3 regions of the Brevibacillus sp. NPDC058079 genome follow, and region 3 is predicted to be linked to each of the others. Evidence: riboswitches for the same ligand, from Rfam matches in the RefSeq annotation. Region 3 holds a riboswitch; each other region holds the start of a gene.
The links. A riboswitch is a leader RNA that binds a small molecule or an ion and turns the genes downstream of it on or off. The one in region 3 is predicted to bind cobalamin.

Region 1: another riboswitch for cobalamin. It lies ahead of metE (5-methyltetrahydropteroyltriglutamate--homocysteine S-methyltransferase); the one in region 3 lies ahead of ACFVS2_RS14835 (energy-coupling factor ABC transporter permease).
Region 2: another riboswitch for cobalamin. It lies ahead of ACFVS2_RS27805 (ABC transporter substrate-binding protein); the one in region 3 lies ahead of ACFVS2_RS14835 (energy-coupling factor ABC transporter permease).

What each region holds. Positions count from the first base shown of each region.
Region 1 is NZ_JBHVSO010000001.1:1,191,033-1,195,249, reverse strand. Features, by position in the region: gene nrdE (class 1b ribonucleoside-diphosphate reductase subunit alpha) at 1-20, shown strand, start outside; gene nrdF (class 1b ribonucleoside-diphosphate reductase subunit beta) at 76-1,026, shown strand; cobalamin riboswitch at 1,113-1,311, shown strand; gene metE (5-methyltetrahydropteroyltriglutamate--homocysteine S-methyltransferase) at 1,457-3,739, shown strand; gene ACFVS2_RS05405 (acyl-CoA thioesterase) at 3,775-4,217, shown strand, end outside.
Region 2 is NZ_JBHVSO010000012.1:69,588-73,804, forward strand. Features, by position in the region: gene ACFVS2_RS27795 (heme ABC transporter ATP-binding protein) at 1-388, opposite strand, end outside; gene ACFVS2_RS27800 (FecCD family ABC transporter permease) at 385-1,443, opposite strand; gene ACFVS2_RS27805 (ABC transporter substrate-binding protein) at 1,468-2,487, opposite strand; cobalamin riboswitch at 2,658-2,857, opposite strand; gene ACFVS2_RS27810 (M24 family metallopeptidase) at 2,874-3,965, opposite strand; gene ACFVS2_RS27815 (alpha/beta fold hydrolase) at 4,090-4,217, shown strand, end outside.
Region 3 is NZ_JBHVSO010000004.1:332,681-336,897, forward strand. Features, by position in the region: gene cbiQ (cobalt ECF transporter T component CbiQ) at 1-608, opposite strand, end outside; gene ACFVS2_RS14830 (energy-coupling factor ABC transporter substrate-binding protein) at 605-889, opposite strand; gene ACFVS2_RS14835 (energy-coupling factor ABC transporter permease) at 886-1,650, opposite strand; cobalamin riboswitch at 1,793-1,986, opposite strand; gene ACFVS2_RS14840 (quinone-dependent dihydroorotate dehydrogenase) at 2,120-3,211, opposite strand; gene ACFVS2_RS14845 (GerAB/ArcD/ProY family transporter) at 3,363-4,217, shown strand, end outside.

The DNA of each region.
Region 1 (4,217 bases), on a different contig from region 3:
GCATTAGCTGCGCTATTTAGTGAACTCGATTTATAAATGGAAAAGCATCAAGCAAATAGAGAAGAGGAACGCCATATGAAAGCAGTCAATTGGAACAGGCCGGACGACGATTTTACAATGACGTTTTGGAATCAAAACATCATGCAGTTCTGGACGGATGATGAGATTCCGCTGTCAGATGACAAGATGTCCTGGATGGAGCTCAGTGCGACTGAACGCGACACATATAAAAAAGTATTGGGCGGTCTCACCTTGCTAGATACGGTTCAGGGTGGAGTAGGGATGCCGAAGATCATGGAGCATGTCGATGGACTACAAAGAAAAGCGGTTCTCGCCTTCATGGGCATGATGGAGCAAATCCATGCCAAATCGTACAGCAGTATTTTTACAACGCTGGCATCGATAGAAGAGATTGACGGTATTTTTTCGTGGGTAGAAAACAATCCACATCTGCAAAAGAAAGCGGCCCTCATCTCGAAACGCTATCAAGAAATTGAGAAACCGAAAGACTTATACATGGCGATGGTAGCGTCCGTCTTCCTGGAAAGCTATCTGTTTTATAGCGGCTTCTTCTATCCGCTCTATTTGGCGGGGCAAGGCAAGATGACAAGCAGCGGGGAAATTATCGATCTGATTGTTCGCGACGAGAGCATCCACGGACTCTATGTCGGCGTTCTCGCGCAAGAAGTCTATCAAGGTCTGAGTGTGGTCGAGCAGGCCGCAGCAAAAGAGGAACTGTATGCCCTTTTGCACGAGCTGCAAGAAAATGAAGAGGCCTATACGACTTCGTTGTATACGGAAATCGGATTGGCTGAAGATGTTCATGTGTACGTGCGCTATAATGCGAACAAGGCTTTGATGAATCTGGGGCTGGATCCGCTATTCCCGGAGGAAGAAGTGAACCCGATCGTACTGAACGGTATTCGAACGCAGACGAAGCAGCATGACTTCTTCTCGAAAAAAGGAAATGGTTATGTCCGCACGCTAAACGTAGAGCCGTTGACCGATGATGATTTTAAATTTTAGTATGACAAAAAATGGATTCTGTGTTACTGTATGAACAGTATGCTGCCCTGCTAGTTTACTGGGGCACTTCACAGAACCACGATAACTTCATAAGAGTGGGAACAGGTTCTTTGGTTATCAAGATCGACCAAGGATGAAAAGGGAAGTCGGTTAGAATCCGACACGGTCCCGCCACTGTATGAGGGGAGTCGGCACATTTATCAGCCACTGATCCAAACGGATTGGGAAGGCATGTGCAGATGATGATCCCAAAGTCAGGAGACCTGCCTGTTTCGACGACACTGCTTAACCTACGGGAGATAGGGAGGTGTTAGGATGCTGTGATCTCAGTGCTTATTTGGCATTTCTAACGTTCTTTTTGATCGTTGGAGATGCCTTTTTTATTGGGCGGATTCAAGTCAAGATCGAATAAAGAATGGAGAGGAAGCTCATGAAAAGCAGCAATTTGGGATATCCACGGATCGGGAAGAACCGGGAGTGGAAAAAGGCATTGGAAGCATTTTGGGCAGGCACTATCGATGAGAAAAGCCTGGTACAGCAAATGGAGCAAATCCGTCACCAAAACCTGTTGCGTCAGCAGGAAAAAGGGGTCGAGCTGATCCCTGTGGGTGACTTTACGTACTACGATCACATGCTGGATATGGCTGTGATGTTTGGAATGGTCCCCAAGCGTTATGAATACAAGGGAGGCCCGGTTTCTTTAGCCACATACTTCGCCATGGCTCGCGGTTCGAAGGAAGCTGTCGCCAGCGAAATGACGAAATGGTTTAACACGAACTACCATTATATCGTCCCGGAGTTCGGTGAACGACAACCAGCCATAACCGAGAATAAGCCTCTCCAAGCATATTTGGAGGCCAAGGAAAAGTTTGGCATCATCGGAAAGCCTGTCATTGTAGGCCCGTATACGTTTGTCAAATTGTCCAAAGGATATGAGAAAAACGAATTTGAGATCGTCGTGGATCAACTCGTTCCGCTTTACATAGACGTTCTCCGCGAGTTGGATCTGCACGGCGTGGAATGGGTGCAAATCGATGAGCCTGCATTTGCACTGGATGTATCGGAGCTTGATCGCGCCATCATCAAACGTATCTATGCGCAAATCGGTCAAGCACTACCACATCTACAGTGCATGCTGCAAACCTATTTTGAAGCGGTGGATTGGTACGAGGAGCTGATTTCCTTACCAGTAAAAGGAATTGGTCTTGATTTTGTACACGGAGCGAAGCGCAATCTGACCAATCTGAAAAAACACGGGTTTCCAGCAGACAAGATTCTCGGAGCGGGAATCATCGACGGTCGAAACATATGGCGTGCGTCCATTGAGGAGAAGTGGGAGCTGATCAAAGAAATTTCCGAGATCGTACCACTCGAAAAGCTGTGGCTGCAGCCGTCCAGTAGTTTGTTGCATGTACCTGTAACGGTTGAAGCAGAGAGCGACTTGCCAGAGGAAGTCATGCCTGCATTGGCGTTTGCCGACGAAAAACTGGGGGAAGTACAGCTCTTAGTCCAAGGATTCCGATATGGTAAGTATGTCATTTCGAAAGAGATCGCCCAAAATGAAGCGGACTTGCTGAAGCTGGCATTATCTCCAGCGAGGAATCGTCGAGGAGTGCAGAATGCTTTACGTCAAATAGCTGCAGCAAAACTTGAAAGAAGTGTTCCTTATCTCGAACGTCGAGAGATTCAACAAAATACGTGGAAGTTGCCACTGTTGCCAACTACTACAATCGGAAGCTTCCCGCAGACGGCGGAGGTTCGCCAAGCCCGACAACAGTTTAAAAAAGGGAATTGGACAGTGGAACAATACGATGCTTTCATTCAGGCGCAAATCAAGGAATGGATTGAGATACAAGAAGAGCTCGGTCTAGATGTCCTCGTCCATGGTGAGTTCGAACGAACCGATATGGTTGAGTATTTTGGCGAAAAGCTCGATGGCTTTTTGTTCACGAAAAACGGCTGGGTTCAGTCATATGGCTCGCGCTGCGTCAAGCCACCTATTATTTACGGAGATGTGGAGTTTGTAGCACCGATGACGGTCAAAGAAAGTGTGTATGCAAAATCATTGACCGCCAAACCAATGAAGGGCATGTTAACTGGCCCAGCAACCATTCTGAATTGGTCGTTTGCTCGAGTCGATGTCTCCAGACAAGAAGTGTGCGAGCAAATCGCGTTGGCATTGCGAAAAGAAGTAGAAGCCTTGGAAGAAGCGGGAATTCTCATGATTCAAGTCGATGAACCAGCGCTGCGCGAAGGATTGCCGCTCAAAAACGAAGAGCAGGGAGCTTATCTCGAATGGGCTGTCAGAGCGTTTCGTCTAGCGACCTCTACCGTTGCGCCGAGCACACAGATTCATACACATATGTGCTATTGCGAATTCCAAGATTTCATGGATGTCATCAGCGAACTCGATGCCGATGTGATTTCGATTGAAACTTCACGCAGCCATGGAGAGCTCGTGTCTGTATTCGAAACAGGTACGTATGACAAAGGTATCGGGCTCGGCGTATACGATATCCATAGTCCCCGAATTCCAGCTGTCTCAGAAATGGAAGATATGGTAGCACGAGGTGTACAAGTACTTCCACCAGATCAATTTTGGATTAACCCGGATTGCGGGCTGAAGACAAGAGGGAGAGAAGAAACCGTTCAGTCATTACGAAACATGGTTGCGGCAACGAAGGCGATTCGGAGTCGTTTGACAGCCCAGTAGGGAAGGTGCACACGATGAGAGGAGTCACACCACAAATGATAACAGAAGCACGACCGATCCAACAATCGAGAACCTTTTTGACTGATCTTGTCTTTCCACCGGATACGAATCACCACCATACCATTTTCGGTGGGAAAGTCATGGCATATGTAGACAAGATCGCCTGCATCGCAGCCATGCGCCATTGCCGTAAACCTGTTGTCACTGCGTCCAGCGATTCCTTTGATTTTCTCGCGCCAATCAAGACTGGAGAAGCGATCAACCTGGAGGCTTATGTCACCTGGACTCATAAGACATCGATGGAAGTATTTGTGAGAGTGGAAGCGGAGAACTTGTTGACAGGGGAAAAGCGAATGACAGCACGCGCGTATCTGACGATGATTGCCCTCGATGAACAAGGAAAGCCGACGCTTGTCCCGAATGTCATTCCCGCCACAGAGGAAGAACGCAATCAGTATGAAAAAGCAAAGGAACGACA
Region 2 (4,217 bases), on a different contig from region 3:
TATGCATCCCTACTCGCTGTAGTGCTTCTTCACAAATTTGAACGTCTTCTGCGTTATCGGACTGAAATAGTCGCTTATGCGGGGCACGTCCCATATTCACGATTTCGGTTACCGAAAAATCGAATTCCACAGAGGTCTCCTGCCGTACTGCCGCCATTCGCTGAGCGTTTTGACGTGAGGTTAACTTGTACACGTCATCGCCATCGAGCGAGATCCATCCCGAACGCGGCTTCAGTACGCGATAAATGCTTTTTAGCAACGTGGACTTCCCGCTGCCATTCGGCCCGATCAGCCCCACAAACTCTCCGGAGCGTACCTCCAGACTGACGTTGCGAAGGATTCCCTTTTTCTCCAGTTCGACCGATATATTCTCAACCAGTAAATTCATCGTCCGCTACCTCCAAAGGAATAAGAACTCCGCAACATCAACCAGATAAAGAATGGGCCTCCACACAGCGCTGTCAAAATACCAATCGGAAGCTCTTCCGGTGCAAATGCAAGCCTGGCGACTACATCAACCCAGATGAGAAATATCGCGCCAAACAAAGCGCTGACAGGAAGAACACGTCTGTGATCTGATCCGACCATCACACGGACGATGTGGGGCATCATTAATCCAACAAAACCGATTGATCCCGCGATGGATACGATCACCCCCGTGAGCAGTGCCGTGATCACCAGGAGAAGCTTGCGGAATTGTACCGTATTAACCCCTAATGTCCCCGCTGACTCCTCTCCCATCAACATCGCATTGAGCGAGCGATATTGGGCCATTAAGACGATGAGACAGATGACGACAATCAATGTTGGGATCGTCAGGTACTCCCATTTCCCACCAGCCAAACTACCACTTAACCAAAACAGGACCGTCCCAATTCCATGCTCATTCGGGGCTGAAAAAACAAGGAGACTAGTAATGGCCGACAAGATCGCAGATATCGCAATTCCGGCCATGAGCAGGCGTACCGTCGAGTTTTGTCCTCCAATACGGGATAGCGTAAAAATGAGAATGATTGACACAAGGGAGCCTGTAAAAGCGCCAAAAGATAGCGCATACTGCCCGTACATGCTGAATGCTCCGAATATAATCACCGAGGTAGCTCCAACCGAAGCACCTGAAGATACACCTAACACATACGGGTCAGCCAGGGAGTTGCGAACCAACGACTGGATCGCTACTCCCACGACAGATAGACCTGCTCCGACGATCGCCCCCAAAAGTACACGCGGAAAGCGAATATCCCAAATAATCGTTTGCTCCCCTTTGGACCAATCCATCTCAATCCATTGGGTCAACATCGGAATTTTTGATAAGGCGATTTTCCATACCGTTGTCGGCTTAATCTCCACTGATCCCAAGGTAACTGCGAACGTAATGGAGAGGAAGAGTCCGACCAGTAGAGTAATGATAATATAAGGTAACTTGATCTGTTGCAGTGCTATTCCCTCCCTTAAAAGGGGTGTACTCTATTTGAATTTATCCGGGTAGAGTCCTTCCGCCAAAATTTTTAGCGCAATCGGTGCTCGAACGCCTTCAGAAGCCGCAGACAATGGCAATACCATTAGTCGTTGATTTTTAATCGCCGGGATATCCGCCAGTTCTTTTTTTGTCAAAAGGAAATTACGTTTTTGCTCAACGGTTCTATCACCGTAGTCTACGATAATAATCACGTCTGGATTGCGACTCACTACTTGTTCCCAACTAACCTCTGCCCAACCCTTTTGAATGTCATCAAAAATGTTCTTACCGCCAGCAGTCTTGATTAAGGACGTCATGTAGTTGTTGGCTGCTGTGAATGGTTTGTCTTCCCCGTTGTCGTACACGAACACTTTAAGTGGCTCGTCCACCTTGCCAATTTTACTAAGCGTTTGGTCCATTTCACTCTTCATTTTGTTGATCAAATCATCAGCTTTGTCTTCCACACGGAAAATGCGTCCAATATTCGTAATGTCTGCAAACACATCGTCGATTGTCGGGCCAGGCATACTAGATGACGCTTGCAGATACGATTTGATGCCGACTTTTTCCAAATCCTGCATCGATCCTACGCCCTTTTCGCCGAATCCGCTTTTCCATCCGGCGTACACGAAGTCTGGGTTCGCTGCCAGCAGCACTTCTTTCGTAGGATACTTATCAGACAGTACCGGAATCTTGTCGTAATCTGCTTTTAACTCTGGAAGGATTTCATCGTCTAGGTAAGCGGTTCCGACCATTTTATCAGCAAGGCCCAATGTCAACATGATTTCGGTGACGTGTTGGTTCAATGTCACAGCACGCTCAGGTGCTGTTGGATAAGTCATTTCGATACCATTATTGGTGAGTGTTACAGCCTTGCCCTCTGCTGCTGGTGCAGCTGTTTGTTCTGTTTTGGCTGGAGCCTGTGTTGTCGTAGTGGAGCCGCATGCCGAAACCAAAAGCATGGCAGCTGTCATGATACCGAAAGCTAGTCCTTTCATTACTGTATGTGATTTGTTTGCCTTAACCATCTGTAATCCCCTTTTCTATATGTATATGATGGGTTGAACCAAATCCTCCACAAAAAAAGCACCCCCCATTTCTATCGGGAGGTGCATGACAAACGTAGATATAGCTATAAGCAGGCACAAAGGCGCCCTTTCATAGACTGCTTCCACATCTGCCCCATCCTCGTGGGTCGATTGTAAATGATCGCATGGCAGGTCTCCTGGCTTACGGATCAACACACCCAGCTACCTTCCCATTTTTTGTCTCGCAAAAAACAGTGGCTATACGCTAGGCGCTCCTCGTTACAGTGGCGGGACCGCGCCGGTTTCTCACCGGACTTCCCTTTTAAGCTGACGGCATATGCCATCCAGCACCATTCGATACGTATTCAATTTTTACGATTTATTCATTAGTTGATAGAAGTCAGTTTTTTCGGGAACTGCGTGAGAATTTCAACGCCCGTTTCCGTAACCAATACATCATCTTCAATCCGCACTCCGCCTACACCTGGCAGATAGATGCCCGGCTCGATCGTAAAGACCATCCCTGGACGAAGCACTTCTTGGTTCTGGCTGTGAACAGACGGATATTCATGTACATCCATCCCAAGTCCATGCCCCAGACGGTGCATGAAGTATTCTCCGTAGCCTTTTGCAGTGATGACATCGCGAGCGGTTTTATCCAAATGCGCAAAGGTCACACCCGGACGAATCTCAGCAATTGCCGCTTCGTTGGCAGCCAATACTGTCTCGTAAATTTCTTGAAGCTGGGCACTGATCTCGCCTACAGCAAAGGTACGGGTAATATCGGATACATATCCGTTCGCTGCTACTCCAATATCAAACAAAAGCAAGTCGCCTTCTTGCACCTGGCGCGTTCCTGGTTTCCCGTGTGGCAGTGCCGACTTCTCCCCTGCCAATACCATGGATGTGAAGGATGGACCTTCCGCACCCAAGCGCTTCATCTGGAATTCCAGCTCAGCTACGATTTCCGTCTCGGTCATGCCTGTCTTGACTTTTTTCAGGGTCTCCCGCAAGGAATCCTCGACCAACTGAACAGCATGCTTCAGACGATCCACTTCATCCGCGGATTTGATCAAACGCATTTCACGCAGTGGCTCTTCCACGTCCACATAGCTCGACGCCAGAACAACTTGTCCAAGTGCTTCATAGCGCTCGACAGTCATATGACTTTTCTCAATACCGAGCTTCGTCAAATTCACTGGTAACACTTGCTTGAGGATTTCATACGGGTTTTGGATATCCGTATGTGTATGGATATCTTGAACGAACGAAGCCTCTGCCGCTGCCTCACGATCAAGAGCAGGTACAATTAAAGAAGGTTTTCCCTCAGCAGGAATAACGAGACCCATAAAACGTTCATGCGGGTCTGTAAAAAATCCGGTCAAATAGTAGACGTGCTTGGGAGAGGTAATCAACACCGCGTTCAGCTCTTGCTCTGTCAAAAACGTGTGGAGCTTCGAAATGCGCTCTTGAAACAACTTCTTCACCCTGCTTTCACCAATTATTCTATTGCGAGAATACCACTTCCCCATCAAAAAAAGAAGACTTCAATTGAAAAATCTACTTCGTATCGGACAACCTAAGGGTGGGGTGAAAACGAAAATGGAACAAATACTCGTCCATCAGGATGGCAAGCAGTTTGCTTTTCACATTTCGGGAAAAGGTCAGCCGTTATTGTGTATCCATGCGCCATGCATCGGCTCTATCAATTTTGTTTATCAGCAAACACT
Region 3 (4,217 bases):
TGCGCAACGAGAACCCCTGCATCTCGAAGCGTCGCGCGGAAACCGCGATGACCTCCCCGAGAACGTTGGGCAATCCAGAGCTGGTGAGAAATCGTTACCAACACAAAAATAAAGCGATACATGATCATTAATAAGTCAGTCACAAGGACAGGCATACGAAGTCGGCGAAGCACCTGCAAGATTTCAGCAAACGGCACGGTAAACAAAATGAAAGCAAAGCAAGATAAGCTCGCCATGGTACGCCAAAATAAAATCCAAACTTTACTAAATGATGACGTAGGCACATAGAGCACATACGAACCCAACTCCCATGCTGCCGCGACCTGGACGTGTACTTCTCCTGCTCTCGCCCCTTCTACCAATAGGGCAGGGAGCCCCGCCACGAAAAACGAGAGCGACACGATCATAAAGGCACAATAGATACGGACAGGAATACGGGCATACACCACTACCCATACCGTCATCCAAACAACGACGGCCATCTGCATCCATACATGTCCCACCAAGACGAGTAGTAACAATGCACTCGCCAGCAATAACTTATGAGCTGGCGGCAGACGTTTTAGCCTGCTTTGATAAGAAAGTGAATCAAGCTGCAGACCGTTCATTTTTTCCGCTTATCCAACCGACCTTTGTACAAGCCTACAGCGTAGCCAACCACTCCCGCTCCCAACGCCGCCTGCACCGCAAACAATAGACTCTCCGTCTCTCCCCCTGGTGGTTCTATCAGCGGTTGAAACCACGGTTCGTAATTCGGAGCAATTTCCTTAATCGCTTCCTCCGCTACGCCGTCTGCGCCGCCAAATTCCGAATCCTGCACCAGCAACAGCGGGACAATCGCCAATACGATTACCCCCAAGAGTAAAAGCCAGTTCCATCCTTTTTTCACAGCGATTCCTCCCGTTTGAGCAAACGAAGCTGTGTAAGCTCTTTTGCGTTGTAAGATAACAACCAGTTCCAAACAAGGACAGTCAACAGACCTTCACTGATTGCGAGCGGTACTTGCGTGAATGCAAAAATTCCTGCAAATTTGGCAAACGAGGCCAACACTCCGCCAGATTCAGCTGGAAATGCGAGTGCCAGTTGAATCGAAGTCACCAAATAGGTAGTGAGGTCAGCCAAAGCAGCCGCCGCAAAAACAGCCAGACGTTGGCTTCCGTTGACCTTCATGATCATCCGATAGATTCCGTATGCCACCAGTGGTCCTACTACAGCCATGGATACAGCATTTGCCCCTAGCGTAGTCAAACCTCCATGTGCCAAAAGCAAAGCTTGAAACAAGAGCACCATGCTCCCTAACACAGACATCGCAAAAGGCCCAAACATAATGGCGCCAAGCCCCGTTCCAGTCGGATGAGAGCTGCTGCCTGTAACCGAAGGTATTTTCAGTGCAGATAAAACAAACGCAAACGCTCCAGCAACGCCAATAAGGAGCTTCATTTCAGGATGTTCTTTTACAATCTTGTTAATCGAGCGAATTCCAAGCATAAAAAATGGCAAGAAGACAGCCCACCAAAATAGGGCCCAGGACAATGGCAAATACCCTTCCATGATGTGCATCGCATGTCCTGTCTCTGGTTCATTGAGCAAAAAATACAGGACAAAGCCCGCGATCATCAGACAAGTCGATACGAGACGAGATCGATTCATGTTCATTCCTCCTTCACTGACTTTCGTTCTTTCCTACAAATAAAAAAATCCCATCCATCAATGGACGAGATGTGCACACAAAACAACAGACTAACTATACAGCCTCATTGCCTCGTATTCACCGCTCCTTTCCGCGAAGGTTCTGTGGTGTGGCTACTAGGTAGGTCTCCTGGCTTCCAGATCCATGCGCTCTTTGTCCTTCCCCATACGAAAATGAGTGGTTTCCTTCTCAAAGAGAGCTCCTTGGTTACAGTGGCGGGACCGCTCGGGACTTTCACCCGATTCCCTGTTACCCTTTATGCGTCACATAAAGGCACCTAACGCCGACAATATGCAATTGACAGACAATTCATGTTTGTCCCACATCATTATACCGGATCACTACATAAATCGGAAGAATATAAGCAAAAACGCATAAGCCGATGCCCCACTACAAACGGAGCCATCGACCTATGCGTGCTTGTTCTATCTATTCTTTTGCGTCTACGCCAATTACTTCACTAATATGTTTAAAACCATCGCGCTGCATGAGCTTGAGCAGTTTTTTGTTAATTTGCTTGGCAATACCTGGGCCTTGATAAATCATCCCCGTATACACCTGAACGAGACTGGCTCCTGCTCGGATTTTCGCGTAGGCGTCTTCGCCGTTATAAATGCCTCCGACACCAATGATTGGTACCTTGTCTCCTACTTCTTGATAAATCTCCTTCACCCAAGCAGTGGAAAGCTCCGTAAGAGGTCTTCCGCTCAAGCCACCAGCTTCCTCGGCAAATCGATGTCCGGAAACCGCCTCGCGTGACAGTGTCGTATTGGTAGCGATAATTCCGGAAATGCCTTCTTCAACAGCAGCGTGAACAACATCGCGCATGTGCTCATCCGACATGTCTGGTGCTACTTTCAGCAATATCGGTTTTTTCTTGATGGCACGCGCTTCCATTTCGGTCGCCTTTTCCCTTACTGCACGCACCAAATGACGCAAGCTCTCTGTTTCCTGCAAGTCACGCAGATTCGGGGTATTCGGAGAGCTGATGTTAATGACGAAATAGTGACCGTATGCATAGAGCATGTCCATACATTTGCTATAGTCGATGGCCGCCTCTTCATTCGGCGTTACTTTGTTTTTCCCAATGTTAATCCCAATCGGAACATCTGAGTATGCGTAACCGACCAAATGCTGGGAAGCCAAATACGCACCGTGATTGTTGAAGCCCATCCGGTTAATGACAGCTTGATGTTCCGGCAATCGGAACAAACGCGGCTTCGGATTGCCTGGCTGCCCCTGCGGCGTCAACGTCCCGATTTCCACAAACCCAAAACCAAGAGCACCCAACGCATGATAGACTTCTGCATTTTTATCAAAACCGGCTGCAAGTCCGACTGGATTCGGAAACGTCATTCCCCACAGCTTATTCTCCAACCGCTGGTCTTTTACCTGATAGATCATCTTCAGGATGCTTTTGCCTGGAGCAGAATCCTCCACTAGCCTTAAGGCACCAATTGTCTTTTCATGAATCTCTTCCGCATCTTGCTGGAATAGATATTTTCTTATGAGCTGATACATCGGCTGCACTCCTTACTCCGTTTCTACCTTTTTACCTCATAGTAGAATACCATACTTTTTCGGGAGGATGTAACCTTTATACCTGATACATATTTCCAAGCAAGCAGGCAAATCCTAACAACACCACCACGCACAGGGGGATAAGTCTTTCATGAAAGTGGACGGAAAAATCGGGATTGGTCAAGCCATTATGGTGATGATGCTGACGATCGGCATTACGAACCACGTAACCGTCATCCCCCTCGTACTTAGTAAAGCAGGCAGAGATGCTTGGTTGAGCGTGTTGCTTTCAGGTATCCCCTTTTCCTTCTGGGCGTATCTGCTGTTTGTAATTAATCGAAGTTTGGTTCAACAGTCTTTGTATGAGTGGATTTCACAACGATCAGGAAAAATCGTCAGCAATTTCTTGCTCGTTCCAATCATGATTTGCCTGTACCTAATGGCGCTAACGAATCTGATCGATACGCAAACTTGGACAACCGTAAACTACTTGCCTCGAACACCCGAGTGGGTGACCGCTTTAGCCTTGATGGGGCTATGTGTACTCGCTTCTATTGGAGGTATGACCTCCGTTGGAATCACAGCAGGCATCTTGCTCCCCATAGTCGTGTTGCTCGGATTTTTCGTTGCTTTTGGCAATATTCCCAAAAAGGATTATAGTCTTTTGCTCCCGCTTTTCCAGAACGGTTTTCGTCCGCTGTTACATGGGATGCTTTACGTTGGCGGCGGTTTCACCGAGATGTTTCTGCTCCTGTTGCTCCAGCATCACGTACGAAAGCCGTTTCGACTCATACACTTTTTTGTCATGCTCGGTATCACGTTGCTGTTGACACTCAGCCCACTGACAGGGGCAATTGCAGAATTTGGACCTGTGGAGTCCGCTCGTCAACGTTTTCCTGCATTTGAACAATGGCGGCTACTCACGATCGGAAAAGACATCGAGAACATGGAGTTTTTCTCGATTTTTCAGTGGCTTTCTGGTGCTTTTATTCGAATAACGCTTTGC